2 regions of the Streptomyces sp. NPDC088157 genome follow, and region 2 is predicted to be linked to the other one. Evidence: riboswitches for the same ligand, from Rfam matches in the RefSeq annotation. Region 2 holds a riboswitch; the other holds the start of a gene.

Region 1 (14,696 bases), on a different contig from region 2:
GAGTCGGCGGTCTTCGCCCTGATCGGCCTCCAGCTCCCCGTCGTCCTGAAGGGCCTCGGCGCCTACGAGGGCCTGGACGCCGCCTGGTACGCCGTCGCGCTCTTCCTCGTCGTCGTGGCGGCGCGCTTCCTGTGGGTGTACCCGGCGACCTTCCTGCCCCGGCTGCTGTCGGCGCGCATCCGCGCGCGGGAGGACAACCCGACCTGGCGGGGGCCGATCGTCATCGCCTGGGCCGGCATGCGGGGCGTGGTCTCGCTCGCCATCGCCTTCTCCATCCCGCTCACCGTGGACCACGGCGACGCGCCCTTCCCGCACCGCAATCTCATCCTCTTCCTCACCTTCACGACGGTCATCGGCACCCTGGTGGTGCAGGGACTGACCCTGCCGCCGCTGATCCGCCTGCTGCGCTTCCCCGACGCCGACCCGCAGACCGCGACGCTCGCCGAGGCCAACGCCCAGGCACAGGCCTCCCGGGTCGCCGAGGAGCGCCTGGACGCGCTCCTGTCCGACGAGCGCAACGCCTTGCCGCCACCGCTCGCCGACCGGCTGCGCAGTGTCCTGGAGCGGCGCCGCAACGCCGTCTGGGAGCGCCTCGGCCAGGTCAACCCGGTCACCGGCGAGACCGTCGACGACACCTACCGGCGCCTCGCGCGCGAGATGATCAGCGCCGAGCGCGAGATGTTCGTCCGGCTGCGGGACGGCCGCTACATCGACGACGAGATGCTGCGCACGCTGCTGCGCCGACTGGACCTGGAGGAAGCGGCGGCCTACCGGGAGACGGCGTAGGCCCGACGCACCCACGCACCCGCGCACCCACGCGTACGCGCACCCACGCGTACGCGCACCCACGCGTACGCGCACCCACGCGCCCTCTCTCTCACTCCGAAGGGAACGGGCGGCCTGTGATCACGGCCGTCACGGTCGTTCCGCGCGGGAAGGCACCCTCCTCGGCGAGGACGACAAGGCCGTAGAGAGACTTGGCGACATAGAGACGTTCCACAGGCAGGCCATGGCGGCTTTCGAAGTCCGCCGCGAACGTTTCCAGGGCGGGAGTGACACGCGCGTATCCGCCGAAATGGAAGCGCTCGTCGAGCGCCCACTCGCCCCGCCGGCCGCCGAAGGCCTCCTCCTGGAGGGCCTGTATCCCGTCTCCCAGGAAGCCGCCCCTGAGGACCGGTATGCCCAGCGCCCGCTGGCCAGGGGCGAGCCCGGCGGCCAGCCCGGCGAACGTGCCGCCGGTGCCACAGGCGACGGCGACGACGTCGGTACGGCCACGCAGCTCCTCGCCGAGCGCCCGGCAGCCGCGGACCGCCGCCGCGTTGCTGCCGCCCTCGGGGACGACGTACGCGCCCGGCGCGCCGACCTCGTCCAGAAGCGTCCCGAGTACCTCCGGTTCGGTCTTGCGGCGGTACGTCGAGCGGTCCACGAAGTGCAGGCGCATGCCGTCGGCCGCGCACCGGGCCAAGGAGGGGTTCAACGGCCGGCCGGCCAGTTCGTCGCCGCGCACCACGCCCACCGTGGGCAGCCCGAGGAGCCGACCGGCGGCGGCCGTGGCCCGCAGATGGTTGGAGTAGGCGCCGCCGAAGGTGAGGAGCGTCCGCCCCGCCGCCCGCTCCAGGTTGGGCGCGAGCTTGCGCCACTTGTTGCCGATCAGCTCGGAGTGGATCAGATCGTCCCGCTTCAGCAGCAGCCGTACGCCGTGCCGCCCGAACCGGTCGTCGGACACTTCCCGGAGAGGAGAGGGCAGGTGGGGGCGCAGGTCGGTCACCCGCTCATTGTCGAACACCGTTCGGGGAACGTGCCTGTGCCCAACCACCCGTTGATCCATTCCCGCTCTTTCGGGTAATAGCACGAGCACACTCTGTAATGGAAGGCTTGCCGTGTGAACGAAGTGCACCGGCGCAGTTCGGCGCCCGTGCATGAATCGGGAGGGCATTTCTCATGTCGGTAGGCGAAGAGGTCCGCACGGACTCGGGCAAGCCGCAGCAGAGTCTCGGCACCGCGGCCGCGCGGAACCTGGCCACCACGACCAAATCCGCACCGCAGATGCAGGAGATCAGCTCCCGCTGGCTGCTGCGGAATCTGCCCTGGGTGGATGTGCAGGGCGGCACGTACCGGGTCAACCGGCGTCTGACGTACGCGGTGGGCGACGGCCGCATCACGTTCGTGAAGACCGGTGACCGGGTCGAGGTCATCCCGGCAGAGCTGGGCGAACTGCCCGCACTGCGCTCCTACGAGGACGAGGAGGTGCTCGGGGAACTCGCCCAGCGCTGCCGGCAGCGGGAGTTCGGCCCCGGCGAGGTCATCGCCTCCTTCGGCAGCCAGACCGACGAGGTCTACCTGCTGGCGCACGGCCGTGTCGAGAAGGTCGGCAACGGCCCCTACGGCGACGACCAGGTGCTCGGCGTCCTCGCCGACGGCGCGTACTTCGGCGACCAGGCGCTGCTCGACGCGGACGCCATCTGGGAGTACACGGCCCGCGCGGACACGGCCTGCACGGTGCTGCTCCTGGCACGGCAGGACGTGGAGCAGGTCGCGGAGCGTGCCGACACCCTGCGCGAGCACCTCCAGCGGCTGCGCGCGATCCCCGAGCAGCGCACCAACAAGTACGGTGAGAAAGAGGTCGACCTCGCGGCGGGCCACGCCGGCGAGCCGGACATCCCGCACACGTTCGTGGACTACGACGCCCGGCCGCGCGAGTACGAACTGAGCATCGCCCAGACCGTCCTGCGCATCCACTCACGCGTGGCCGATCTCTACAACCAGCCGATGAACCAGACCGAGCAGCAGTTGCGGCTGACGGTCGAGGCGCTCAAGGAGCGCCAGGAGCACGAACTCGTCAACAACCGCGAGTTCGGACTGCTGAACAACTGCGAGTACGACCAGCGGCTCCAGCCGCACGACGGCGTGCCCAGCCCGGACGACCTGGACGAACTGCTCAGCAGGCGGCGCGGCACCAAGATGCTGCTCGCCCACCCGCGCGCGATCTCGGCCATCGGCCGTGAGCTCAACAAGCGCGGGCTCGTCCCCGAGACGATCGACGTCGGAGGCAACCGGATCCCGACCTGGCGCGGGGTGCCGATCTACCCGTGCAACAAGATCCCGGTCAGCGAGGCCCGTACCAGCTCGATCATCGCGCTGCGTCTGGGCGAGCAGGACCAGGGCGTCATCGGCCTGCGCCAGTCGGGCATCCCGGACGAGATCGAGCCGAGCCTGTCCGTGCGGTTCATGGGCATCAACGAACAGGCCATCATCAAGTACCTGGTCACGGCCTACTACTCGGCCGCGGTCCTCGTGCCGGACGCGCTGGGCGTCCTGGAGAACGTCGAGATCGGCCGCTGGCGGTGACTTCCGCCATCAGGCGGTACCGGGGCGAGGCGCGCGAAAGGCGGGGGTCCATCGGCAGCCAGGGCGACAGCGGTCCGGGGCCGGTCGACGGGCACGAGGCGGCGGTCATCCTGGAGCGCTCCCGGGCGATGGTGGACCCCGAACTGCGCGCGGCCATCGACTCGTTGCCCGGCTCGATGCGCCGGGTCGCGCTCTACCACTTCGGCTGGGAGCACGCGGACGGCACCCCGGCGGCGAGCAACGCGGGCAAGGCGATCCGCCCGGCCCTGGTGCTCGCCGCGGCCACCGCGCTCGGTGGCCCGGCGGCCCGCGCGACGGCCCTGCGGGCGGCCGCGGCGGTCGAACTGATCCACAACTTCACGCTGCTGCACGACGACGTGATGGACCGGGACACCACCCGCCGGCACCGCCCCACCGCCTGGACCGTGTTCGGTGACGCCGACGCGATCCTTGCCGGGGACGCCCTGCAGGCCCTCGCCCTGGGTCTGCTGGTCGCGGATCCGCACCCGGCGTCCTCGGCGGCCGCCGGCCGGGTCGCGGCCTGCGTGGTCGAACTGTGCGCCGGTCAGCAGGCGGACACGGCCATGGAGAAACGCGGCCCTGCCGAGATCACCCTCGACGAGGTGCTCGTCATGGCCGAGGCCAAGACGGGAGCGCTGCTCGGCTGCGCCTGCGCGGTGGGCGCGCTGTACGCGGGGGCGGCCGAGGAGGACGTCGACGCGCTGGACGCGTTCGGCCGGGAGGCCGGGCTCGCCTTCCAGCTCATCGACGACGTCATCGGCATATGGGGAGACCCGCGGCACACCGGCAAGCCGGCCGGCGCGGATCTCGCCGCCCGCAAGAAGTCCCTGCCGGTTGTCGCCGCGCTGACCTCCGGCACCCCGGCGGCCGGTGAACTGGCCGAGCTGTACGCGGCGCCCTACGAGCCGGCCGACCTGGACCGCACGACGCTGGCCGTCGAACGGGCCGGCGGCCGCGCGTGGGCGCAGGAGCAGGCGGCCGACCGTATGTCCCGGGCGATGCACGCACTGGCCCGGGCGATCCCGGACCCGGAGTCGGCCGGCGGCCTGCTCTCCCTGGCGGAGTTCGTGACCCGCCGCAGCAACTAGCGGGGACCCGAAGGATCGAGGACGAGGGACGGGGGCGGCGGAAGCCGGACGACTTCGAGGGGGGGGTTCCGGTCCGGCTGGTCCCGCACATCCCCACGGTGTGCGGGGCCCGCTGCCGTGCTGCCGCTGTGCCCGCCCGGCCCTCCGGGTCATGCCCCCGCCCGCGTCAGCGCGCGTAGGGGCGCCGGCGGTACGGCGGAGGGCGGCGGAGGTGGCGCCCTCCGTTCCCGGGGCGAGGCCGAGGCCGGCCGGGCCGTCACGCCTCGTCCGGCAGCACCGTCGCCACGGTCACGCCCCGTCCGGCACCACCGTCGCCACGGTCACGCCCCGTCCGGCACCACCGTCGCCACGATCCGCTCGATCAGCCCCTCCGGCACCCCGACGCCCGGCAGGACGCCGTCCAGGACGCCCGGCAGGGTCAGGTGCTCCAGGATCAGCCCGAGCATCGCGAGGTACAGGACGACGACGGTCTCGTCGCCGCCGGGCAGGCCCGCGTCGCGGTGGAACTCCATGCCGTACTCGAGGTCGCCGCGCACCGATGTGGTGTACGAGGCGCGGAGCTCGGGGCGCCGGGTGGCTTCGAGGCGCATCTCCAGCAGGGCGAGGTAGCCGGTCCGGTCGGCGGTCGCGCGGGCCATCAGGTCGTGCATGAACGCCGTGACCAGAGAGCGGTCCCGTGGCCGGGTCATCAGTTCGCCGAGCACCTCGGGGTCGGGCGCCAGCCGGACGTGCAGTCGGGCGTCGATCTGGCGCAGCAGGTCGTCGCGTCCGGTGAAGTAGTTGGAGGCGGTGCCCACCGGGACTCCCGCCGCCGCGTCCACCGCGCGGAACGTCAGCCCCCGCGCACCCTCACGCGCGAGCACCTCGACGCCCGCGTCCACCAGGGCCGCCCGCCGCTCCGGATTCCCGGCCATGCGGAACCTTCTCTCTCACTTGGCTCCGTTTCCCGGAACGCCGGGAAACCCGCTTGCAACCACTACAGCTGAAGTACTACAACTGGAGTTGTTGAAAAGCAGCCTACGGAAAGAGCCCCACTTGCGAAAGCTCACCTACTTCATCGCCTGCTCCGTCGACGGCTTCATCGGAGACGTGAACGGCGACGCCACGGCGATGTTCCCCTTCCTCGACGAGGAGTTCCTCGACTTCCTGAAGGCGGACCACCCCGAGACCATGTCGACCCCAGGCCGTCGCGCCCTCGGCTTCGACGACCTGGAGAACAAGAAATTCGACACGGTCGTGCAGGGCCGGGCCAGCTACGACGTGGCGCTGAAGGACGGCCACCTCAGCCCGTACGCGCACCTGCGGCAGTACGTCGCCTCACGCACCCTCGGGGCGTCGCCCTCCCCGGACGTCGAGATCATCGCGGACGGCCTGATCGGCAAGGTCCGCGAGCTGAAGGCGGAGGACAGCGGCCTCGGCATCTACCTGTGCGGCGGCTCCCGCCTCGCGGGCGAGCTGTTCGACGAGATCGACGAGCTCGTGATCAAGACGTACCCGATCGTCTACGGCACCGGCATGCCGATGTTCGGCGCCGGTTTCGACGTCGCCCGCTTCACCCTCGGCGGGGTGCGCTCCTTCGGCAACGGCGCGGTCGTACGGACGTACGCCAGGGAACGGTGACGTACGGCGGGGAGCGCTCGCGTCCGCGCCGCCCTACCCTGTAGGGCATGGACCGGGAACAACGCGTCTGCCCCGCCTGTGGGCAGCCTGTACAGTCCGTCGTCCGGCGACACAAGACGCTGGGCGCGTGGGTCCCGCGCTGGGTGCCGGGCCCGTGCCACAACCCGCGGTGCGAGGCGTACGTGGAACCGGGCGCCCGGCACGGCGCCGCCGAACCCGGAGAGGGACCCGGAGCGCCCGCCGCTCCGGCCTCCTGACCTCAGTGCGGTACGGGAGCCGCCTGCGTGCCCGCCGCCTGCTTCTCGGCAGCGGTCGGGGCGGGTGACAGAACCCGCTCCGCGAGCAGCCCGAAGACGAGCCCGAACGCGGTCCACAGGGTGAGCTGGATCGCCAGGGCCGCGAGACGGAACTGCCAGAGCAGCGTGCCGGAGAAGCCCTTCGGGACCTCGTTGACGGCCGGCAGGAACGCGTAGGCGAGGCCGACGGCGAGAACGAAGAACGCGCCCGCCGCGATCGTCGCGTTCCAGTTGCCCAGGCGCGGTGCGAGTCGCTTGCCCAGGATGACCGTGGCGACGGCCAGGAGCACGCTGAGCACCATCATCAGGAAGTACAGCGTGGTGCGCTTGCCGATGGTGTCGGGGTCGCCGACGGAGGGCGGGTTGGCCGGGTACTTCAGGAACGGCACCACATAGACGGCGAGCAGGCCCGCGCCCGACAGGAGCAGCGCACTCGCCCGGGGGCCGAAGCGGCCGATCCTGCCGAGTGCGAAGCAGTAGGCGAGGGCGGCGATGCCGCCGAACGCGACGCCGTAGAGGAGGACACCGGTGGCCAGACCGCCGGTGGACTGCATCGTGCGGGAGACGAGCTCCACGCCGTGCTCATGGGCGTGGGAGTCTTCGTAGGCGATGGCCGAATCGACGCGCGGTTCGCCCAGGAAGTAGGCGACGGCGAGCGCGAGCAGTCCGGCGGCGAGGCCCGCGAGCATGCCGCGGACCAGGAGGTTTCTGACGGTTGCGGAGTTCACGGTGTCCGGTTCCCCGTCAGTGGCAGGGGAAGCCGAGCAGGTGGCGGGCGTCGTGGACCCACTCGTGGACGTCCTCGCCGGACACCACCGAGGTGGCGCCCTGTTCGGCGCCGACGAAGTAGAGCAGGACCATCATCAGGATGCCGAAGAAGACCGCCCAGGGGACGATCGCCCCGATCGGCAGCTTGGCGGGTGCGGCGGTGGGGCCGGCGGTCGGGTGGGCGACGGTCTGCGCCATGGCAGGACCTCCTCGGGAGTTCGCGTCCCATCTCGGTGGTGCACGTGACGACGGGTGCGGGTCTGACTTGCTCGGCCTTCACCATCCGTGAGGGGATGGCTCCTGCCGGCTTACAGTGGCGCGACCGTGCCGGATTCCCACCGGACTTCCGCCGTACCGTCGTCAATGTCGCGCAGAACGTACCGCGTGACGGCTGCGCGGCCAAGGGCGCATGGGACGGCGCACATGCGCAGAGACCGTCGCTGTCCCCTCAACAACCCTTCTTCTCAGCCGAGTTGCTGTGTGAAACACAGGGAGCGGAGACTGATGACGAGCCGAGTGACCTTGATCTCACCGGCCCTTACGCCGGCTCTGCGTGAGGCGCGATTCGACGACGGCAGCAGCGAGTTGGACGCCGCCGGGGTGCACCGGGCCAGGTCGGCAGCGGCCGGTCTGTCCGGTGCGGACCGCTCGGCGGCCTCCCCGTCCACGCGCTGCCGTCAGACCGCCGAGGCGCTGGGACTGTCCGCGCCGCCCCAGTTGCCCGCGCTCGCCGCGCTCGACGTGGGGCGCTGGCGCGGACGGACCCTCGCCGAGGTGACGGCCGCCGAGCCTGACGCGGTGGCGTCCTGGCTGGCGGATCCGGCGCATGCCCCGCACGGCGGGGAGTCGGTGCGGGAGCTGTGCGACCGGGCCGGGGCCTGGCTGGACGGCGCCGCCCGCGCTCCGGGACGCGTGATCGCCGTGGTGGAGCCCGACGTCGTACGAGCCCTGCTCGTCCGCGCGCTGGGCCTGCCGGAACCGGCCTTCTGGCGCTTGGACGTACGCCCGCTGACCGCAGTCGACCTGAGTGGCCGGGCGGGGCGCTGGAACCTCCAGGTGGGGACACCGCTGGGAGAGGCGCCGTAGCCGATCGGGAGAGGCATGCCGGTCGGGAGCCAGGAACCGAGAGCCGAGAGCCGAGAGCCGGCAGGCAGGAGCCGGGAGCCGGGAGCCGGGAGCCGGGAGTCAGGACGAGGGGCGGCGGTCGTCAGCGGCCAAGCGGTCAGCGGTCAGCGGTCAGTGGTCGGTTCGGAGGGCCGGGTGACGGGTCGCGGCAGGCCGCCCGTGTGCGCGTCACGGCCGGTCAGGCAGTACAGGCCGCCGGTCGGGTCCCGCATCACCGTCCAGTGGGGATGACGGGCCACGAGTTGCGCGCCGAGCCCCTCGTGGCGGGCGCGCACGGCGTCGATGTCCGGGCCGCAGGCCAGGTCGAGGTGGCCGTGGACAGCGCGTTCCGCTTCGAGCCGCTGGAGCAGGATGCGGATCGGCAGCCCCGGCGGAGGCTCGACCACGTGGAACTCGGGCCGGGAGCCCGGCCGCGACGACCAGTCGGGCAACAGGCCGCCCCAGAAAGCGACTTCGGACGCGTACACCGACGGCGGGACGTCCAGGCACACCTGGTCCAGGCGCGCGCCGGCCACCACGGGCGGCCGCACGGACTCCCCGTGCCACGGCACCGCGCAGAACAACTGCCCGGCGGGGGAGCGCAGTACGGCCCAGCCGTCGTGGGCGGCGGCCGTCTCCGCCCCCAGTCCGAGCGCCGTCGCGACGAAACCGGGAACGTCCTCGACGGCGAGGTCGAGATGCGCGCCGCCGTCGCCCTCCGTGACCGCCTGTACCTTCACGCCGGCGTCGGCGTCCTTCGGCAGCAGGGTGACGAACTCACCCTGCTCGCCCCTGGGTTCGGACAGGGACGTCTCCGTGACGGCGGTCCAGAAGTCGCAGGCCCGCTCGAAGTGCCGGGCGGGCCGGTCGACGAAGGCGTAGGTCCAAAGGACCGGTCGGCTCATCCGGTCCGCTCCATGAACCGCAGCATGTTCCCGGCCGGGTCACGGAAGGCGCAGTCGCGAACCCCGTACGGCTGGTCCGTCGGCTCCTGGAGCACCTCGACGCCGGCCTCCCGCACACGCGCGTGCAGCGCGTCGCAGTCGGCGGTGGTGAAGATGACCCCGCGCAGCACGCCCTTGGCGAGCAGCCGGGCCATCGCCTCCCGGTCGGCGGGGGAGAAGTCCGGGTTCGCGCCCGGCGGCTCCAGCACGATGTTCACGTCCGGCTGGAGCGGCGACCCGACGGTCACCCACCGCATCCCCTCGAAGGAGACGTCGTTGCGGACTTCGAGGCCGAGTACCTCCACGTAGAAGTGCAGGGCCTTGTCGTGGTCGTCGACGGCGACGAAACACTGGTGAAGTTTGAGGTCCATGGCGTCCAGCCTAGGCATGTCGGCCGCGCCGGGGGCGCGTGAACGTCCGGGCCACACAGGGTGCGATCACCGCGCTCGCATCGTGCGACCGTGCCCGGTACGCGCTCGGGGTCTCGCCGACCAGTTCGGTGAAGCGGGAGCTGAACGAGCCGAGCGAGGTGCAGCCGACCGCCATGCAGACCTCCGTCACGGTGAGGTCGCCGCGACGCAGGAGGGTCTTGGCGCGCTCGACCCTGCGGGTCATCAGGTAGCCGTAGGGCGTCTCGCCGTAGGCCTCGCGGAAGCTGCGCTGGAAGTGGCCCGGGGACATCAGCGCGGTGCGCGCGAGCGCGGAGACGTCCAGCGGCTCGGCGTACTCACGGTCCATCCGGTCGCGCGCCTGCCGCAGCCGTACCAGGTCCTCGAGGGTCACGGAGCCAGCATCGCACGAGGGACGGCGCCGTCGCGGTGGTGGAGGCCGACTGGAGGCCGACTGGAGGCCGGGAGGGGGGGCGGGAGACCGGCAGAGGGCCCGGGAACCGGGAGAGGGCCCCGGAACCGGGAGAGGGGCCGGGAACCGGGAGGGGGCCCCGGAAAGGAGACCGCACCCGGACCGTCAGGGACGCCGTGGGCGGCGGCCTGCGGGCCGGGTGCGGACAGCTGGGCGACGCGACCCGCGAAGGAGCAGGTCGGGCAGCCGGGCCGAAGATCAGGCCTTCTTGGTCTCCCAGAAGATCTTGTCGATCTCGGCGATGAGCTCCAGGGCCTTCTCACCGGTCTTCGGGTCCGTCGAGGCCTTGGCGGCCGACAGGGCCTTCAGGGTGTCGTTGACCAGCTGGTGCAGCTGGGGGTACTTCTCGAAGTGCGGGGGCTTGAAGTAGTCGCTCCACAGCACGGAGACGTGGTGCTTCGCGAGCTCGGCACGCTGCTCCTTGATGACGGTGGCGCGCGCCTGGAAGTGCGGGTCGTCGTTGGCGGCCATCTTTTCCTGGACGGCCTTCACCGACTCCGCCTCGATGCGGGCCTGGGCCGGGTCGTACACACCGCAGGGCAGGTCGCAGTGTGCGCTGACCTTGACCTTGGGGGCAAACAGGCGGGAAAGCATGGAGCGTTCCTTCCTCGTGATCGTCTTCTCAGGTGGGACATTACTCCCTGGGGGAACGCTTTTCGCGGGTGCCCCCATGGGCTTAGGACAAAAGTCCGGGGTCAGACTGAGACTGGTGGAGGAAGAGACCGGGGAGGTGCCGGCGATGCCGGAGCTGTCGCAGGAGACCGAGCGCGCGAGGTCGGCCGCGCTCTTCGGACTGGCCGAGGTGACCGGTCCGTCCATGGTGCCCACGCTGTACCACGGGGACCAGTTGGTGGTGCAGTACGGCGCCCGGGTCCGGCCCGGTGACGTGATCGTGCTGCGGCATCCCTTCCAGCAGGACCTGCTCGTCGTCAAGCGGGCCGAGGAGCGACGCGAGGGCGGGTGGTGGGTCCGCGGGGACAACACCTACGCCGGCGGCGACAGCACCGACTACGGGGTCGTGCCCGACGAGCTGATCCTGGGCAAGGTGCGGCTGCGCTACCGCCCGCTCAAGCCGGGTCAGCGCTCGCCGCTGGCGGTGGCGCGCTGGGCACTGTCGGCGGCCAGGCCCGTGCTGGCCGTCCGGTCCGCCTCCAGGCGCTTGCGGGCGCGGTAGGCGGCCACGTTGGCGCGGGTGGCGCAGCGGTCGGAGCAGTAGCGCCGGGAGCGGTTGGTGGAGGTGTCGAGGTAGGCGTTGCGGCAGGGGGCGGCCTCGCACAGTCCGAGACGGTCGACGCCGTACTCGGTGAGGTGGAACGCCAGACCCATGGCCGCGATGGCCGCGTAGCCCGCCGTCGCGTTCGACGGGTGGTCGGCCAGGTGCATGTGCCACAGGGGGCGGCCGTCGTCGTCCCGGAAGTCGTGGCCGGAGATCTGCGGGCTCACCGGGAACTCCAGCAGGAGCGAGTTCAGCAGGTCCACGGCGAGTGTCTCGTCGCCGCCGTCGGCCGCCTCGAAGACCGCGCGCAGGCGGGCCCGGACCGAGCGGAACCGGGTGACGTCCGCGTCGGTGGCCCGGCGGGCGGCCGACTGATTGCCGCCGAAGAGGGCTCGCACGGCCTCGACCGAGGTCAGCGCGTCCTTGCCCCGGGCCGGTTCCTCGCTGTTCACGAGGCGCACGGCGTAGTCCGAGTAATAGGCCAGTTCCACTTGTAGTCCTTACGGGGGCGCTCTATGGTCGGGATGCGGGCGGGGTAACGGCCGTTCGTACTTCCAGGGTATTACGCGACAGGTGCGGCGGAGGGTTGCGATGACGGACGCGCAGACGACCACGGCCGGTACGACGGCCGGTACGACGGCCGGTACGACGGCCGGCACGACGGCCGGTACGGACTGGGCTGCCTGGCAGCGGAGCTGGGACCGCCAGCAGGAGTGGTACATGCCCGACCGCGAGGAACGTTTCCGGATAATGATCGACCTGGTGGAGGCGCTGGTCGGGCCCGCCCCGCGCGTCCTCGACCTCGCCTGCGGCACCGGCACGATCACCGCCCGGCTGCTCGCCCGCCTCCCCGGCGCCACCAGCACCGGCGTCGACCTCGACCCGGCGCTCCTCGCCATCGCCGAGGGAACCTTCGAGGGCGACGACCGTGTCACCCTCGTCGCGGCCGACCTCAAGGACCCGGACTGGCCGGCCCTGCTGCCGTACGACACGTACGACGCCGTCCTGACCGCGACGGCCCTGCACTGGCTGCACAGCGAACCCCTCGCCGCCCTCTACGGTCGGGTCGCGGAACTCGTCCGCGACGGCGGTGTCTTCATGAACGCGGATCACATGATCGACGAGACGACGCCGCGGATCAACGCGGCGGAGCGCGCGCAGCGCCACACCCGCATGGATCAGGTCAGGGCCGAGGGGGCCGGCGGGGTCCTCGACTGGGCCGAGTGGTGGCAGCTCGCGGCCCAGGACCCGGTGCTCGCCGGGCCGACCGCCCGGCGCTTCGAGATCTACGGCGAGCACGCCGACGGCGACACGCCGTCCGCCGCCTGGCACGCGCGCGTGCTGCTCGAACAGGGCTTCGGCGAGGCCCGGGCCGTCTGGTGTTCGCCGTCGGACGCACTGGTGCTGGCTCTGAAGTGACCGGGCGCCCCTGGAGGAGCTGAACGCGGCCGGCCGGCGCCGAGAGGCCGGGACGGCGGAAGGGGCGGTACGGGAATCCCGTACCGCCCCTTCTCGCTTGCCCGTCGTACCGCTGGAGCAGCTTGCTCGCCGTTCCGCTAGAGCACCTTGGACAGGAACGACTGGGTCCGCTCGTGCTGCGGATTCGTCAGCACGTCCCGCGGGTTGCCGGCCTCGACCACCACACCGCCGTCCATGAAGACCAGGCTGTCGCCGACCTCACGGGCGAAGCCCATCTCGTGGGTGACGACGATCATCGTCATGCCGGACTCGGCCAGGTCGCGCATGACGTCGAGGACGTCACCGACCAGCTCCGGGTCGAGGGCCGAGGTCGGCTCGTCGAACAGCATCAGCTTCGGGTCCATCGCCAAAGCCCGGGCGATGGCGACGCGCTGCTGCTGGCCGCCGGAGAGCTGCGAGGGGTAGCTGCCCGCCTTGTCGGCGAGGCCGACACGGTCCAGGAGCTGGGTCGCGCGCTCCCTGGCCTTGGCCCGGCTCGTGCCCTTGACCTGGACCGGGGCCTCGACGACGTTCTCCAGCGCCGTCATGTGCGGGAACAGGTTGAACCGCTGGAACACCATGCCGATGTCCCGGCGCTTCAGCGCGACCTCGCTGTCCTTGAGCTCGTACAGCTTGTCGCCCTTCTGGCGGTAGCCGACCAGCTCACCGTCGACGTACAGCCGTCCGGCGTTGATCTTCTCCAGGTGGTTGATGCACCTGAGGAAGGTCGACTTGCCGGAGCCGGAGGGGCCGATGAGGCAGAACACCTCGCCGTTCTTGACCTCCAGATCGATGCCCTTGAGGACCTCGACCGCGCCGAAGGACTTGTGCACGCCCTCGGACTTGACCATCACGGTCATGACGCACTCCTTTCGCGGCCGATCGACAGCAGGTTCGTCCGGATCTTCTGGAAGACCGTGGGCGGGAGGCTGCGGCTCGAACCGCGGGCGTAGTAGCGCTCCAGGTAGTACTGGAAGACACTGAAGACGCTGGTCATGACCAGGTACCAGATGGAGGCGACGAACAGCAGCTCCATCACGGCGAACGACGAGGAGCCGATCACCGAGGTCGAGCGGAGCAGTTCGTTGTACGTCACCACGTACACCAGCGACGAGGTCTTGAGCATGTTGATGAACTCGTTGCCGGTCGGCGGCACGATCACCCGCATCGCCTGCGGGATGACGATCCGGCGCAGCGTCTTGGCGTGGCTCATGCCGAGCGCGTGGGACGCCTCGGTCTGTCCCTCGTCCACGGCCAGCAGGCCGGCCCGACAGATCTCGGCCATGTACGCGGCCTCGTTCAGACCGAGTCCGAGCAGGGCGCACATGAACGGCGTCATGACGTCCGTCATCTCGTCCTTGTAGATCGGACCGAGGTTCAGGACGGGGAAGATCAGCGCCAGGTTGAACCACATCAGCAACTGCACGTACACCGGGGTGCCGCGGAAGAACCAGATGTACAGCCAGGCCACCGTGCTGGTCACCGGGTTCTTCGACAGCCGCATCACGGCCAGCAGAACGCCCAGGACCACGCCCAGCACCATGGACAGCACGCTGATCAGGAGCGTGCGCCCGGCGCCCGCGATCACGGTCGAGTCGAACAGCTGGTCGCCGACCGTGTCCCAGTTGATGTCGCCGTTCGCGAAGGCGTTGACCAGCAGCGCCAGGAGTGCGATGACGATCGCGGCGCTGACCCAGCGGCCGTAGTGGCGCACCGGGATCGCCTTGATGGCCTCCGGCGGGCCGGAGAACGCCGAGTCCTTGGCGACCGGCGGTGCGTCCTCGGGTGGCGCGCCGCCCGCGGAGGACTTGTCGAACTTGTCAGTCATGGGGACTGCCCTTCGAAGACTGCAAAAGGTGCGGGTGGATCACTTGCCGCCGTTGATCGCGGAGGCCTTGATCGCGCCGCTCTCGGCGCCCCACTTCTCCAGCACCTTCTGGTAGGAGCCGTCCTTGATGATCGCGTCGACGGC
Region 2 (14,696 bases):
GGTGACCGGCGTCGTCTGCGCTCAGAAGCAACCGACCGAAGTCAGTGCGGCCGGAGGGGCCCCTCATGCCGCCGTCAGCGCCGCCAGGGCGCGGTCCATCGCGTCGTTGAATTCTTCCGGCGTCAGCGGCAGCCGGGACTTGACGTCCCGACTCCACTGGTCGGCGAGGACCTCGGCGGAGCCCGCCTCGACACCGTCGAGCGCCGCGTCGGCCAGGTCCGACGGCGCGATCTTGGCCACGGGCCAGCCCGCGGCCATGTCGGTGTCGGCCAGGCCGAGGTGCACCGCTGTCACGAGCGTGCCCTGCTCGGCGAGTTCCAGGCGGACGCCGTTGGTCATGGCCCAGGCGGCGGCCTTGGTCAGGTGGTAGGCATTGGCGCCCTTGCCCCCGAACCATGACATGGCGGAGAGGACGTTGACGATCGCGCCCCCGCCGTTCCTGGCGAGCGCCGGCGCGAACTCCCGGATCATTCCCAAGTGGCCGAACACGTTGGTCTCCAGCTCGTGCCGTACCGCGTCCAGCGAACCGTTCACCAGGTCGGTCCCCGTCTGGATCCCCGCGTTGTTGATGAGCAGCGAGACGTCCGGGGCGGCCTCGGCTGCGGCCCTCACGGATGCGGGATCGGCGATGTCGAGGGGCAGCACGTCGACCCCGGGCAGGTCCACGGTCTCGGGCCGGCGAGCCGTCGCGTAGACCTTGCGGGCACCCCGTTCGAGCAGGCGCTGGGCGAAGGCGCGGCCCAGGCCGCGGTTGGCTCCGGTGACAAGGGCAACTGAGTTGTTGATGTCCATGCCCGGTACGCTAAAACCTGACGTTAACGTCAGAGGCAAGTGCTGGTCATCAGGGCCGGGGGAGAGGAATCACCATGACCGTCACAGAGGCCGCGGCCGAGCGGCTGATCCGCATCGGCGAGGTGGCGCGGGGTGCCGGCGTCTCGGTACGCGCCGTGCGCTACTACGAGCAGCAGGGGCTGCTCATCGCGGAGCGCAGCCCATCCGGCCAGCGCCTCTACCGGCAGGACGCCGTCCCCATGGTCCGTTTCTTCCAGCAGATGTTCGCCGCCGGCCTGACCAGCCGAAGGATCACGGAACTCCTTCCGTGCTGGGACGCCGGGCACACCGACGCCGAGCAACGAGCCATGCTGCGCGCCGAGCGGGACCGCATCCAGGACAAGATCGACGACTTGCAGGTTGCCCTGGAACGCCTCGACGAGGTCATCGCGATCACGGACACGCACCCGTAGGCGCGGTCGGTCGGACGTCGCGCCAGCGATCTACGGCTGGAGTAGTAGCTGATCGAACAGCCCCGTACATCGGCTGATCTCCTCGGTATGGTCCAGCCGGCAACGAGGCTTCGTCACCAGGGCACCTCTCCCTCGTCGTCGAAGAAGCGGCCTGTCGGCCCGTCGGCCGATACGGTGGCCAGCCGGATCGCGGCGGCTGCGCCCTGCTGGGGGGTGCGCACTCCCCGGAAGCCGTTGAGGTCGGTCGCCGTGTAGCCGGGGCAGACGGCGTTGATCAGGATGTGGGTGTCGGCCAGTTCCTTGGCGTACTGCACGGTGACGGCGTTGAGGAACGTCTTCGACGGAGCGTAGGCGATGGCGATGGGGCCCGTCTCGGCGCCGGGCGTGGTCTGGAGTGTGAGGGAGCCGACGCTGCTGGAGACGTTCACAATCCGCGGCGACGGCGAGCGGCGCAGCAGAGGCAGCAGGGCGTTGGTGACGCGGATGACGCCGATCACGTTGGTCTCCACGGCCGCCCGTACCCGGTTCACGTCGACCGTGGTGGGCTCCTGCGGTCCGCCGCCGGTGATCCCCGCATTGTTGACGAGCGCGTCGAGCCGCCCGGCCCGTTCCTCCATCAGCCGGGCCGCCGCTGTCACGCTGGCGTCGTCGGTCACATCCAGCGGCACGCCGAACGCGTCGGCTCCCGCCGCGCGCAGCTCATCCACAGCGGCCTCGCGCCGCTCCTCGTTCCGCGCGCCGATTCCGACGGACCAGCCGAGGGCGCCGAGCCCGGCGGCGATCTCGTACCCGATGCCCTTGTTGGCCCCGGTCACCAGCGCGACCTTGTGGTGGTTCACGGTGTTCGTCTCACTCATGACATCGATACTTCTCCCCCGCCGGGCAGGGCGTCCAAGACCGACTCGGTGGACGGCGATACCGCCCGGGTATCGCTCCTGGCCGTCCCGGTTAGGCTGGCGGGGTGGAGACACGTGAGCTGCGGTACTTCGTCGCGGTCGCCGAAGAGCTGCACTTCGGCCGGGCCGCGCAGCGGCTCGGGATCGCCCAACCCCCGCTGTCGCGGGCGATCGGCGGGCTCGAACGGCGCCTGGGCACCCTCCTGCTGGAGCGCCGCAGCCGGGGTGTCGCCCTGACCGGGGCAGGGGCGGTGCTGCTGCGGGAGGCGCGGGCGGCGCTGGACGCCGTCGAGGCCGCCGAACGGCGCACCCGCCGGGCCGCCCTCGCGGCGACCGGCCGCCCCGCCGTGGTCCTGGCCGCGAAGGCGGGCGCCTCCGGTGAACTGCTGGCGAAACTCCTCGACGCCTACGCCGCCGAGCCCGGCGCCGTCGCCGTGGACGTCGTGCTGTGCGGGCCGGGCGAGCAGACACGGTTGCTGCACGACGGCCGGGCCGACGTAGCCCTGCTGCATCGGCCATTCGACGACACGGCCGGCTTCGACACCGAGGTCCTGCACTCCGAGGGTCAGGTCGCGATCCTCCCGGCGGGCCACTCTCTCAGCGCCCGCCCCCACGTGCGGCTCGCCGAGGTCACCGACCTTCCCGATCTGCCCCTGCCCCGCTGGCCTCGCCCTGACGGCACCTTCCCGGACGGCCCCGGACCGCAGGTGCGCGACCACACGCAACTCACCCAGCTCATCGCCCTCGGCCGCGCCTGCGCGGTCGTGCCGGAGTCGGGCCGCACCGGCCTGCGCGAGGACCTCACCGCCGTACCGGTCCCCGACGCACCCCACGTCACCACGGTCATCGCCTGGCCCCCACACAGCCGCTCAACGGCGGTCGCGGGGCTGGTCCGCGCCGCCACCACCCTGTGACCGACGGCGGTGCACGCCGGGACACCGTGCTGGATTTCGGGGACAGCGTCCGGTCTGCCATCAGCTCCCGACACATCGTGCGGTACGAGGTGACTGGCCTGCACCGGCGTTGCCGGAACCGTGCCCCTGGCACAGCCAGGCTCCGACGCGAAGTGACAACAAGCGTCTCTAGAACTCTGTGTGTGCCTGTGGTTTCCAGGCTTTTCGGGCGCGGCGTGGCCGTGTGCGGTCGCTGTCCGGTGGTCCGAACCTCGGGGTGAGGGAGTGGACGTCGGTGGCGTGCAGGTGGTGGAAGCCGGTCCGCTCGGCGGCGTGGGTGCGTCGTCGACAGGTTCTGCGTGAGAGCCGCACCCGGCCGGATCGGGGAAGGTCTTCCTCGATCCGGTGGGGGGCAGGTACTCCATGACCTGGCACCGGCCCGGATACGGGGGCTGGTGTCGTGGTGTCATGCCCCGCCGGACGCTGGACTGCCCCCGGGGTAGGGGTGGTGGCGGGGACCGTACGCACATCGGGCATACGGCGGGAAGTCGTGGGGCCAGGGCCGGGGCCTGCGGCGGTACGCCGGGGGCCGATGGGCCTGGCAGAGGTGGGGTGCCCTTTGCCTTTGGTGGTCTTCGGGCCGGCCGGGCGGGGCGGGGCCGTCTGCGCGTGGCGTTCGCGGCGCAGGCGGCGGGTGGTCTTCTTCGGACGCCGGGCCAGGGCCACGGTGCCCTCGATGGTGGTGCGGATGGTCCGGGTGTGGGTGGCGCGGTCGGTGGTGGTGTGGGTCTGGGCGAGCAGGCCGCGGGAGAGGATGCGGCGGGCAGCGGCGTGATCACGGTCCATGGACAGCCCGCACCCGCTGCAATGGGCCCATTTCCAGCCCCGCTCGTGCAGCCGGTCGGGGGCGGGGTGGTGGGTGAGCGCGCCCAGACAGCCGGGACACAGTCTGGAAGTGCCCCGGGCCGGGACGGTGAGCACCGCGATCCCGGCCTTCGCTCCCAGGTGCCGCATCGCCTCGGCGAGAGTGCCGCGCACCTGCCCGGACAGGCGGGCGTTGCCCCGCCGGTGGCCGCGGGCTTCCAGGGTGGCGAGATCTTCGAGGTAGATGACGCTCGCACAAGAGGCAGCGTGTCTGAGGCCGGTGGGAGTGCGGCGACGCATAGGTGCGCCTGGTCGGTTGGCCGGCCCGGCGTCGTGGCTGGTGTCGTCGGCTGAGGGCACGCGGGTGCCTTCGAGGGGACCCACCAGCAGCCGAGCGAGCGCTGGGCCGTCTCCGGGCCGTCCGGCAGTGACCAACGTCGACAGGCGGCGACAGGTGGCGCGCACATCGGCGCAGGTCAGCCGAACTCCCCAGCGCATCAGTCGACTTGGGCACCCATTGGAACCAGTTCTAGTTATAGTGGGCAATGGCCGCGTGACGGAGGGCAGATGAAGAGCAGTCCGACCGAACCCACCACGTACGACCACGGCGGCGGTGTGCGCTCCCTGCGGGTGCCCATCCCGGACAACCCGCTGGGCCACACCCTGGTGTACGTCGTCGACACCGACAGCGGGCCGGTCCTGATCGACACCGGCTGGGACGACCCGGAGTCCTGGGAAGCCCTGACCGCCGGGCTGGCCGCGTGCGGCACGTCGGTCACGGAACTGCACGGAGTCGTGATCACCCACCACCACCCCGACCACCACGGTCTGTCCGGCCAGGTGCGGGAGGCCTCCGGGGCGTGGGTGGCGATGCACGCGGCGGACGCCTCGATCGTGCGGCGGACCCGTGAGACGCGCCCCGAACGCTGGTTCACTTACATGGCGGCCAAGCTCACGGCGGCCGGCGCCCCGGAGGAGCACATCGCACCGCTCCGCAGGCCCCCCGTCCACCGGCGCCCCCTCCCCGGCCTTGCGCCCGCCCGCCCCGACCGCGAGATCGTCCCCGGCGAGTTCCTCGACCTCCCGGGCCGCCGCCTGCGCGCGATCTGGACCCCGGGACACACTCCCGGCCACGTCTGCCTTCACCTGGAGGAGGAGCATCCCTCGCAACTCCCGGGCCACGGACGCCTGTTCTCAGGAGACCACCTGCTGCCGGAGATCACCCCGCACATCGGCCTGTACGAGGATCCCGACGACGCCACCGTCACCGACCCGCTCGGCGACTACCTCGACTCCCTCGAACGCGTCGGCAGGCTCGCCCCCGCCGAGATCCTCCCGGCCCACCAGCACGCCTTCACCGACGCGCCGTCCCGGGTGCGGGAGTTGCTCACCCACCACGAGGACCGTCTCACCGGCCTCCTCGCCCTCATCGCCGCCCCGCTCACCCCCTGGCAACTCGCGGAACGCATGGAGTGGAACCGGCCGTGGGAGCAGATCGCCCTCGGCTCAAGGAACATCGCGGTCTCGGAGGCCGAGGCCCATCTACGGCGACTGGTGAAGCAGGGCCGGGCGGAGGCGGTGACCGGCAGCGAGCCGGTGACGTACGTGGCGGTGTAAATCGCTCGCGGCGGACGAGGGCTCCTTGATACCAACGCCCTCATGGACCCCCTGCAGCGGCTGCTCGCCGAACGCGCCTGCGAGCGCCTCGTCGTCGACTTCGTCCACCGGCTGGATCTCGGCGAACCCGGCTCGGTGGCCGAGCTGTTCAGCGAGGACGGCACCTGGGAGTGGCCGGAGGGCGGGCGGCTGGTCAAGGGGCGGTCGGCGCTGCGGGAGTACTTCGGTTCGCGCCCCGCCAACCGCCTTTCGCGCCGCCTCATGTCGAACATCCTGGTCACCGTGACCGCACCGGACACCGCGCTGGCCGCCTCGTACTTCTCGACGTACCGGGTCGACGGCTACGAGGGCGGCGTCGTCCCCGCCGGACCACCCGTCCAGGTCGGGCACTATCAGGACGCGTTCCGCCAGGTCGACGGGGTGTGGCTGCTGGAGGCCCGGGTGCTGTTCCTCCCCTTCGGCGGGCCGACACCCCGCGTAGGCTGCTGACTTGATCGGATCGTTGGATCGTCGGACCACGGGGACCGGGGGCCGGGGGCCGGGGGGCCAGGGTCATCAGGGGCCGGGGTCATTAGGGGGATGAGGGCCGATGAATCACGCGACTGAGGTGTTCCAGCCACTCCAGGCGGACGATCCGCCCCTGGTGGCCGGTTACCGTCTCGCCGCGCGGCTCGGGGCGGGCGGCATGGGACGGGTCTACCTGTCGCACACGCAGGGTGGCCGGCCGCTGGCGATCAAGGTGGTACGTCCGGAGCTGGCCGACGACCCCGCCTTCCGGCGGCGGTTCCGCCGGGAGATCAAAGCCGCCCGGCGGGTCCGCGGCGCGTACACCGCCGAACTGATCGACGCCGACGCGGACGGCGTACCCCCGTGGCTGGCCACGCTGTACGTGCCCGGGCCCTCGCTGGCGGAGGCCGTCGCCCGGCGCGGGCCGCTGCCGGTGCCCGCGGTGCTGTGGCTGATGGCGGGGGTGGCGGAGGCGCTCCAGGCCATCCACGGTGCGGGAATCGTGCACCGGGACCTGAAGCCGTCGAACGTGCTGCTGGCCGCCGACGGTCCGCGCGTGATCGACTTCGGCATCTCGCTGGCCTCCGACATCACCTCGAACACCGCCACCGGTCTCGCCGTCGGCACACCGCAGTACATGGCTCCCGAGCAGGCGACCGCGAGTGAGGTCACCGCGGCGACCGACGTGTTCGCGCTCGGCCAGACGGCGGCGTTCGCGGCCCTGGGCGAGCCGCTGTACGGGGACGGCCCTTCGGTCAGCGTCCTGTACCGGATCGTGCACTCGGAACCCGACCTGTCCCTGCTGCCCGAACCGCTCCGTCCGCTGATCGCCCGCTGCCTGGCCGCCGATCCGGCGGAGCGGGTCACCCCGGCGGAGATCGTCGAGTGGTGCAGGCGACGTCTGGACGGAGACGCGGACAACGGCGCCGGGCCGGCCGTCTGGCGGGAGGTCACCGGGCCCGAGGTGACGGTTCCGTCTCCGGTGCCCGATCCCACCCCGGTGCACACGCTGCCCTCGATCCCGCAGCCCTCGCACGAGACGCCACAGCACGAGACGCTCCAGCACGCTGTGCCCACGAACACTATGGCCTCGAACGCGATGGCCTCGAAGGGGATGCCTCACCCCGCGATGCCCTTGATCGCGCCGGTGCAGTCGCAGCTCACGCGGCCGGACGAGCGGCCGGCCCGCCGTCGGCGCACCGCGTTGGTCACGGCCGCCGCCGTGACCGCGGGCGTGCTGGTGCTGACCGGCCTTACGTGGACGGTCATGGAGGCGGCGGACCGGCTCCGCCACCGGGACACGGCCGGGGCGTCCTCGACGCCCGGCCCGTCCGGGTCCGCACGGTCGCCGGCGTCCTCGTCGGCGTCCTCGTCGACAGCCGCGCCGGACTCGGTTGCCGGTGACCGGACATCGGGGGGTGCGGGACCCTCCTCGGCCGTGCCCGAGACACCGCAAGCCACCGCGTATCCCCTCCAGTGGCTGGACGCGAAGACCTCACTGGACGTCAAGGAGCCGGTCCGGCGCGAGGACAGCAAGGGTGACATCCGCTTCACCTGCGAGCAGACCGGCTGCGCGCTGGAGAGCGACACCAGCGTGTTCAACATGCTGTTCGGCGATCCCGGTGGCTCTCTCGACTCGTGCCGCATCGTCCTCACCGGCGCCAAGAGCCACCGGCTTCCCCTCGCCGCGGCTGCGGCCGGCAGCGAGATATGCGTCAAGCACCCCTCCGGGGACATCGCGCTGCTCGTGGTCCAGGTGAAGTCGACCGCGCTGCCGGACATCGCCTTCCTGACCGCGGACATGACGGTCTGGCGGGCGGCCTAGTCGCAGCCCTGGTCAGCAGTCCGCCGCCGCCCGCCTGATCAACTCAGCGGCCGGCACGAGGAGTTCCGTCTCCTCGCGGCTCATCGTCGGGTTGGCCGCCCGCCTCCGCAGGGCCTCCGCCAGGCCCTCCTCGGTGAGGTCGCGGGGGTCGGCGAGCAGCGCGGTCAGCATCGCCCGGGCCGGAGCGGCGATTTGCTGGGGAGAGACGGCCACCTGGGCGAGGATCACCGCGGACATGCCCCAGTCGAGCCCGGGGTCGCCCTCCTCCGCGTCGGCCCAGTCGATGACCCGGGGGCCGTCGGGCGTGAGGATCACGTTGTCCGGGTGGAGGTCGAGGTGCAGGATCCGGGCGCCGGCCGAGACCCGTCCCGGAACGGCGTGCAGCTCGCGCAGCAGCCGGGCGAGGACGGCCCCCGCCTCCTCGGCGTCCAGCGTGCCCGCCGCGAACGCGTGGAGCATCGTCGGCCCGTCCAGCCGCTCCATCACCAGGTCGGTGCGTGAGCCGGAGGGCCGTACGGCGGGCGCGGGGTAGCCGTGTTCGCGTACGTGCGCCATCACCGCCCCGAGGGCGGCCGAGTCGTCCCAGCCCTCCCGGTCGCGGCGCAGCACCCACGCCTCGTCGATCTCGTACACGTCGGCCGTGCGCCCCGAGCCGAGCAGTCGGCCCGGCAGCCCGCCCCGCAGCCCGCCCGGCAGCCCGCCCGGCGCCCTCCCCATATGGGTCATGGTCACAACATATCGGGGGCTCACGCCCTGTCCGGGGCGCTTTCACAGCCGCCCCTCGGACGCCCGGCTACCTGCCGGTAGAGTGGCCGCGTCGTCATCACGCCCGTACAGGGGGAAGCCGGTGCAATTCCGGCGCTGACCCGCAACCGTGAGAGCCGGATCGCCCGGTACGGGACCGTGACCGGCTCACGTGCGTCGGCAGGCCCGCCGTCGCATGGCACCGTCGAGGTATACGGAGCCGAGCCGCCGGGATGTCCCGTGCTGCCCGGCCGCGTGACCTCACCGACCGGGAGAGGCACCCGCCGATCATGAACATCCGCCGCAGCGCCGCGACCCTGGCCGCCGCCACCGTCGTGCTGGGTGCCGCCGTCCCCGCCGTCGCGGCCACCCCGTCCCCCACCCCGTCGGTGGCGATACCCGACGGGCTGTACGGCACCGCCGACCCGACGTACGACGGCGTCTGGCGCCAGTCGCTGGCCCTGCTCGCGCAGCACGCCACGGACGTCACCCCCGCAGACCGGGCCGTGGCCTGGCTGACCGGGCAGCAGTGCGCGACCGGCGCCTTCGCAGCCTTCCGCGCGGACACCGCCAAGGCGTGCGACGCCAAACTGATGGTGGACACCAACAGCACGGCCGCGGCCGTCCAGGCGCTGGCCGCGCTGGGCGGCCACGAGGCCGCGACGCGGAAGGCGGTCGGCTGGCTGAAGTCCGTTCAGAACGCCGACGGCGGCTGGGGATACACGCCCGGCGGTGCCAGCGACGCCAACTCGACGTCCGTGGTGGCGGGGGCGATGGCGGCGGCCGGGGAAAGGCCCTCGGAGGTGAAGAAGGGCGGCAAGTCGTCGTACGACGCGCTCGTCAAGCTCTCCATCGCCTGCGACCGGGCGGGCGACGGCGCGTTCGCGTACCAGCCGGACAAGAAGGGCGGCCTCGCGGCCAACGCGGACGCGACGGCGGCGGGGGTGCTCGGCGTCCTCGGCAAGGGGTTCGTGACGACGGCGGGCAAGGTACGGGAGGAGGTCTTCACCTGTGCCGGCTCCGCCTCCCCGCTCACCCCGGACGAACTCGCCCGCAACGGCGCGGTCTACCTCGCCGACGCCATCGGCGAGGACGGCCATCTGGACTCCGCCCTCCCCGGCGCCGAGGACCAGCCCGACTACGGCAACACCGCCGACGCCGTCGTCGCCCTCGCGGCGCAGGGTGCGATCGAGCAGGCGAAGAAGCCCCTCGGCTGGCTCGAGCAGAACTCCGCGGGCTGGGCGAAGCAGAGCGGCCCCGCCGCCTACGCCCAACTCGTCTTCGCCGCGCACGCCATGGGCGCCGACCCCCGCCATTTCGGCGGCGCCGACCTCGTCGCGCAGCTCAACGCGACGGGACCGGCCCCGCAGGCCACGACGAAGGCCACCGATCAGGCCGCCGAGGCCGACAAGAAGGAGGACTCGGATTCCGGTTACGGCGTCTGGTGGATCGTCGGCGTCTTCCTCGTCGCCGGTATCGGCATCGGCTTCCTGATCAGCGGCCGTGGCAGGAAGCGGCAGCCGTGACGCGCCGGTGCGCCGCCCTCGTCCTCGCAGCGCTGCTGCTGTCGCTGACCGGCGCGGTCCAGTCGGCCCAGGCCGCCGGGTACCGGTACTGGTCCTTCTGGGACCGCACCGGCGACGGCTGGACGTACGCCACCCAGGGCCCCTCGACCGCCCGCCCGGTCGACGGCGACGTCCAGGGCTTCCGGTTCGCGGTGAGCGCGGACTCCCAGGACGCGGCGCGGCCGCGCGGCGCGGCCTCCTTCGCCGCGATCTGCGCGAAGACGCCCGCGCGGGACGGCACCAAGCGGGTGGCCCTGGTCATCGACTTCGGCACGGCGGCGGACGCCCCGGGCGGCGAAGCCCCGCCGTCGCCCACGCCGCGCACGGCCTGCGCCCGGGTCTCCCCCGACGCGACGACGGCCGAGGCCCTGGCCGCGGTCGCCAAACCCCTGCGCTACGACGCGAACGCCCTGTTGTGCGCGATCGCGGGATACCCGGCGAGGGGCTGCGGTGAGCAGGTCTCCGGACAGGCGTCCGAGCCCGCGTCCGGGCCGGCGTCGGGCACTCGGAAGCCGACGTCCGCCGAGCAGCCGGAGAAGGACGGCGGGCCGTCCGTGGGCCTGTACGCCGGCGCGGGCGCCGTGGCGGTGCTGGGCGCGGCGGCGGTCCGGCAGGCCCGACGGCGAGGATCCCGCAGGGATGGCTGACGGCCGCCCCCGAACCCGGCGCGACCCGCTCCACCCCGCCGCCTGGTGGCTGTGGGCCCTCGGCCTCGGCACCGCCGCCACCCGTACCACCAACCCGCTCCTCCTCGGGCTCTTCCTCACCGTCTCCGCCTACGTCGTCACCACGTGCCGCCCCGACACCCCCTGGTCCCGCTCCTACTCCGCGTTCCTCAAGCTCGCCCTCGCCGTCCTCCTCGTGCGCCTCCTCTTCGTCGTGGCCCTGGGTTCCCCGATCCCCGGCACGCACGTGCTCGTCACACTCCCCGAAGTCCCGCTGCCCCACTGGGCGCAGGGCATCCGGCTCGGCGGCGCGGTCACGGCCGAGGGCCTGCTCTTCGCCTTCTACGACGGCCTGAAACTGGCCACCCTGCTGGTCTGCGTGGGCGCCGCCAACGCCCTGGCCAGCCCGTCCCGCCTCCTCAAGACGCTCCCGGGCGCCCTGTACGAGACCGGCGTGGCGGTGGTCGTGGCCCTCACCTTCGCCCCGAACCTGATCGCGGACGTCCACCGTCTGCGCGCCGCCCGCCGCCTCCGGGGCCGCCCCGACACCGGCCTGCGCGGTCTCCTCCAGGTGGGCCTGCCGGTCCTGGAGGGCGCCCTGGAACGCTCCGTCGCCCTCGCCGCCGCGATGGACGCCCGCGGCTACGGCCGTACCGCCGCCGTCCCCGCGCCGGTCCGCCGGACGACCGCCGCCCTCACGCTCGGCGGTCTGCTGGGCGTCTGTGCGGGAACGTACGGTCTGCTCACCGCGGCGGGCGGGACGTACGGCATCCCGGTGCTGTTCGCCGGGGTCGTCGCGGCCCTCGCCGGTCTGCGGCTGGGCGGCCGCCGCTCTCCGCGCACCCGCTACCGCCCGGACCGCTGGAGCCCGCGGGCCTGTCTGGTCGCCGCCTCCGGCATCGCGGTCGCGGCCCTCCTCACCGTCGCCGCCTCCGCCGACCCGGCGGCCCTGCACCCCGGTGTGGTCCCACTGACCGCCCCGGCCCTCCCGCTCTGGCCGGCGGCGGCCGTACTCCTCGGCCTGCTGCCCGCCTTCCTCGTCCCCGAAAGCCCCGCCTCTCCCGAGGAGCCGTCGTGATCCGCTTCGAGAACGTCTCCGTGACGTACGACGGCGCCGCCGAACCCACCATCCGGGGCGTCGACTTGACCATCCCGGAGGGCGAACTCGTGCTGCTCGCGGGCCCGTCCGGCGTCGGCAAGTCGACGCTTCTGGGCACGGTGTCCGGCCTCGTTCCGCACTTCACCGGCGGCACCCTGCGCGGCCGCGTCACGGTGGCCGGCCGCGACACCCGCACCCACAAGCCGCGTGAACTGGCCGACGTGGTGGGCACGGTGGGGCAGGATCCGCTCTCGCACTTCGTGACGGACACGGTCGAGGAGGAACTCGCCTACGGCATGGAGTCGTTGGGCCTGCCGCCGGAGGTGATGCGGCGCCGCGTCGAGGAGACCCTCGACCTGCTCGGCCTGGCCGCCCTCCGCGACCGCCCCATCGCCACCCTGTCCGGCGGCCAGCAGCAGCGGGTGGCGATCGGCTCGGTCCTCACCCCGCACCCGCGTGTCCTCGTCCTGGACGAGCCGACCTCCGCGCTCGACCCGGCGGCCGCCGAGGAGGTCCTCGCCGTCCTCCTGCGTCTCGTCCACGACCTCGGCACGACGGTGCTGCTGGCGGAACACCGCCTGGAACGGGTCCTGCAGTACGCCGACCGGATCGCGCTGCTGCCCTCCCCGGGAGCGGCCCCGCTGCTGGGCACCCCGGCGGACGTCATGACCGTCTCCCCGGTCTTCCCACCGGTGGTGGACCTGGGCCGGCTGGCGGGCTGGTCGCCCCTGCCGCTGACCGTGCGCGACGCCCGCCGCCGCGCCGGTGACCTGCGGGAACAGCTGGCCGCACGGGTCGCGGGGAGAGCGGGCGGCCCCGGGCTTCCGGCGCCCGTCGCACCCCTGCCCGGACAGGACGCCCGACCGCGGGACGCGGCCGCGCCCGACGCCCCGGCCACCCGCGAGGCAGCCCCGGCGTCCCTGCCCGTGCCGGGCGCCCGGCACCATCCCGCCGGGCCGGCGCCGGACCACTCGGATCGCCTCCTTCCACCGGCTCCCGAGCCGCCCCGACAGCGCTTCGCCGGCCGGCGCAGGCACCGACGCCCGTCCGCACCCGCGACCGGCGCGACCCCGCCCTCCCCCGCCGAGGCCCGCTCCCTCTCCGTCCGCCGGGCCCGCGTCCAGGCACTGCGCGATGTGGACCTCACCGTCGGGCCCGGCGAGACCATCGCCCTCATGGGCCGCAACGGCGCCGGGAAGTCGACGCTCCTCAACACCTTCGTAGGGCTCGTCGAGCCGTCGGCGGGAACGGTCCGCGTGAGCGGTCTGGTGCCGCATCGCACCCCGCCCGGGGACCTGGTCCGCCGCGTCGGTCTGGTCCCGCAGGAACCGCGCGACCTGCTGTACGCCGACACGGTCGCCGCCGAGTGCGCGGCCGCCGACCGGGACGCGGGAGCCGCCGCCGGCACCTGCCGCGCCCTGGTCTCGGACCTCCTCCCCGGCATCACGGACGACATCCACCCCCGCGACCTCTCCGAGGGCCAGCGGCTGACCCTCGCGCTGGCGGTCGTCCTCACCGCCCGCCCACCGCTCCTCCTCCTGGACGAGCCGACCCGGGGCCTGGACTACGCGGCGAAGGCACGTCTGGTCGCCGTCCTGCGCGGGCTGGCCGCGGCCGGGCACGCGATCGTCCTGGCCACCCACGATGTGGAACTGGCCGCGGAACTGGCCCACCGGGTGGTGCTGCTCGCCGAGGGCGAGGTGATCGCCGACGGCCCGACGGCGGAGGTCGTGGTCTCCTCCCCGTCCTTCGCCCCGCAGGTGACGAAGATCCTGGCCCCGCAGGAGTGGCTCACGGTCGCGCAGGTGCGCGAGGCGTTGCGGGAGGCGCTGCGATGACGATGCCCCGGCGGCGCCCGGTTCACCTGGGCCCCCGTTCCCTCGCCGCGTTGGCGCTGGTCAGCACGGTCGGCGTGATCGCGTTCGGCTGGCCCTTCCTGGCCCCGCCGGCCTCCGCCCTGAACGCGCACGCCCAGGACGCCCCCTGGCTCTTCGCGGGCCTGCTGGTGCTGCTGGTCGCGGTCGTGACGGCGACGATCTCGGAGTCGGGGCTCGGCGCGAAGGCGGTGGCGATGCTGGGCGTGCTGGCGGCGACGGGCGCGGCCCTGCGTCCGATCGGCGCGGGCACGGCGGGCATCGAGCCGATGTTCTTCCTGATGGTGTTGAGCGGCCGGGTCCTCGGCCCTGGCTTCGGCTTCGTCCTCGGCTCGGTCACGATGTTCGCGTCCGCGCTGCTCACGGGCGGGGTGGGTCCGTGGATGCCGTTCCAGATGCTGGCGATGGGCTGGTTCACGATGGGCGCGGGCCTGCTGCCCGGCGCCGACCGGCTCCGTGGCCGTACCGAACTGGCCGTGCTCGCCGCCTACGGCTTCGTGGCGGCCTTCGCCTACGGCACGGCGATGAACATGGCCGGGTGGCCCTTCATGGGCGCGCTGGCCTCGGGGGTCGCCTTCGACCCGGACGGGACGGTGCCCGCGAACCTGGCCCGCTTCGCCGCGTACTGCGTGGCGACCTCGCTGGGCTGGGACCTGGGCAGGGCGGTGGTCACGGTCCTGCTGACCCTCACCCTCGGCCCGGCGGTGCTCAAGGCGCTACGCAGAGCCACCCGGCGCGCGGCCTTCGAGACCGCGGTCACATTCGAGGGCCCGCAGCAGGCTCCGAAGGGCCGTTGATCGGTGAACCACCCCACATGACCCACATCACCTACTATCTGACCTAGTCGGGCAAAACGGACGCCATGCCCATGCCATAACGGCCTCTGACCTGGGCATTGAGAGC

Evidence for each region. A riboswitch is a leader RNA that binds a small molecule or an ion and turns the genes downstream of it on or off. The one in region 2 is predicted to bind cobalamin.
Region 1: linked by a shared signal. The riboswitch ahead of ACIPFH_RS08735 (CbtB-domain containing protein) and the one ahead of ACIPFH_RS04060 (prenyltransferase/squalene oxidase repeat-containing protein) in region 2 are both predicted to bind cobalamin.

The regions. Positions count from the first base shown of each region.
Region 1 is NZ_JBIUSU010000002.1:536,174-550,869, reverse strand. It holds gene ACIPFH_RS08770 (Na+/H+ antiporter) at 1-786, shown strand, start outside; gene ACIPFH_RS08765 (1-aminocyclopropane-1-carboxylate deaminase/D-cysteine desulfhydrase) at 878-1,768, opposite strand; gene ACIPFH_RS08760 (family 2B encapsulin nanocompartment shell protein) at 1,942-3,348, shown strand; gene ACIPFH_RS08755 (family 2 encapsulin nanocompartment cargo protein polyprenyl transferase) at 3,399-4,457, shown strand; gene ACIPFH_RS08750 (TetR/AcrR family transcriptional regulator) at 4,778-5,371, opposite strand; gene ACIPFH_RS08745 (dihydrofolate reductase family protein) at 5,493-6,077, shown strand; gene ACIPFH_RS08740 (CbtA family protein) at 6,337-7,101, opposite strand; gene ACIPFH_RS08735 (CbtB-domain containing protein) at 7,118-7,339, opposite strand; cobalamin riboswitch at 7,377-7,537, opposite strand; gene ACIPFH_RS08730 (histidine phosphatase family protein) at 7,646-8,227, shown strand; gene ACIPFH_RS08725 (VOC family protein) at 8,371-9,150, opposite strand; gene ACIPFH_RS08720 (VOC family protein) at 9,147-9,560, opposite strand; gene ACIPFH_RS08715 (helix-turn-helix transcriptional regulator) at 9,571-9,972, opposite strand; gene sodN (superoxide dismutase, Ni) at 10,249-10,644, opposite strand; gene sodX (nickel-type superoxide dismutase maturation protease) at 10,790-11,224, shown strand; gene ACIPFH_RS08700 (CGNR zinc finger domain-containing protein) at 11,128-11,757, opposite strand; gene ACIPFH_RS08695 (class I SAM-dependent methyltransferase) at 11,858-12,685, shown strand; gene ACIPFH_RS08690 (amino acid ABC transporter ATP-binding protein) at 12,823-13,584, opposite strand; gene ACIPFH_RS08685 (amino acid ABC transporter permease) at 13,581-14,552, opposite strand; gene ACIPFH_RS08680 (ABC transporter substrate-binding protein) at 14,592-14,696, opposite strand, start outside.
Region 2 is NZ_JBIUSU010000001.1:954,025-968,720, reverse strand. It holds gene ACIPFH_RS04105 (SDR family oxidoreductase) at 64-792, opposite strand; gene ACIPFH_RS04100 (MerR family DNA-binding transcriptional regulator) at 867-1,244, shown strand; gene ACIPFH_RS04095 (SDR family oxidoreductase) at 1,358-2,101, opposite strand; gene ACIPFH_RS04090 (LysR family transcriptional regulator) at 2,206-3,054, shown strand; gene ACIPFH_RS04085 (zinc ribbon domain-containing protein) at 3,223-4,197, opposite strand; gene ACIPFH_RS04080 (MBL fold metallo-hydrolase) at 4,465-5,514, shown strand; gene ACIPFH_RS04075 (nuclear transport factor 2 family protein) at 5,557-6,003, shown strand; gene ACIPFH_RS04070 (serine/threonine-protein kinase) at 6,104-7,846, shown strand; gene ACIPFH_RS04065 (phosphotransferase) at 7,859-8,563, opposite strand; cobalamin riboswitch at 8,639-8,799, shown strand; gene ACIPFH_RS04060 (prenyltransferase/squalene oxidase repeat-containing protein) at 8,881-10,116, shown strand; gene ACIPFH_RS04055 (SCO2322 family protein) at 10,113-10,802, shown strand; gene ACIPFH_RS04050 (energy-coupling factor transporter transmembrane component T) at 10,795-11,898, shown strand; gene ACIPFH_RS04045 (ABC transporter ATP-binding protein) at 11,895-13,757, shown strand; gene ACIPFH_RS04040 (ECF transporter S component) at 13,754-14,590, shown strand.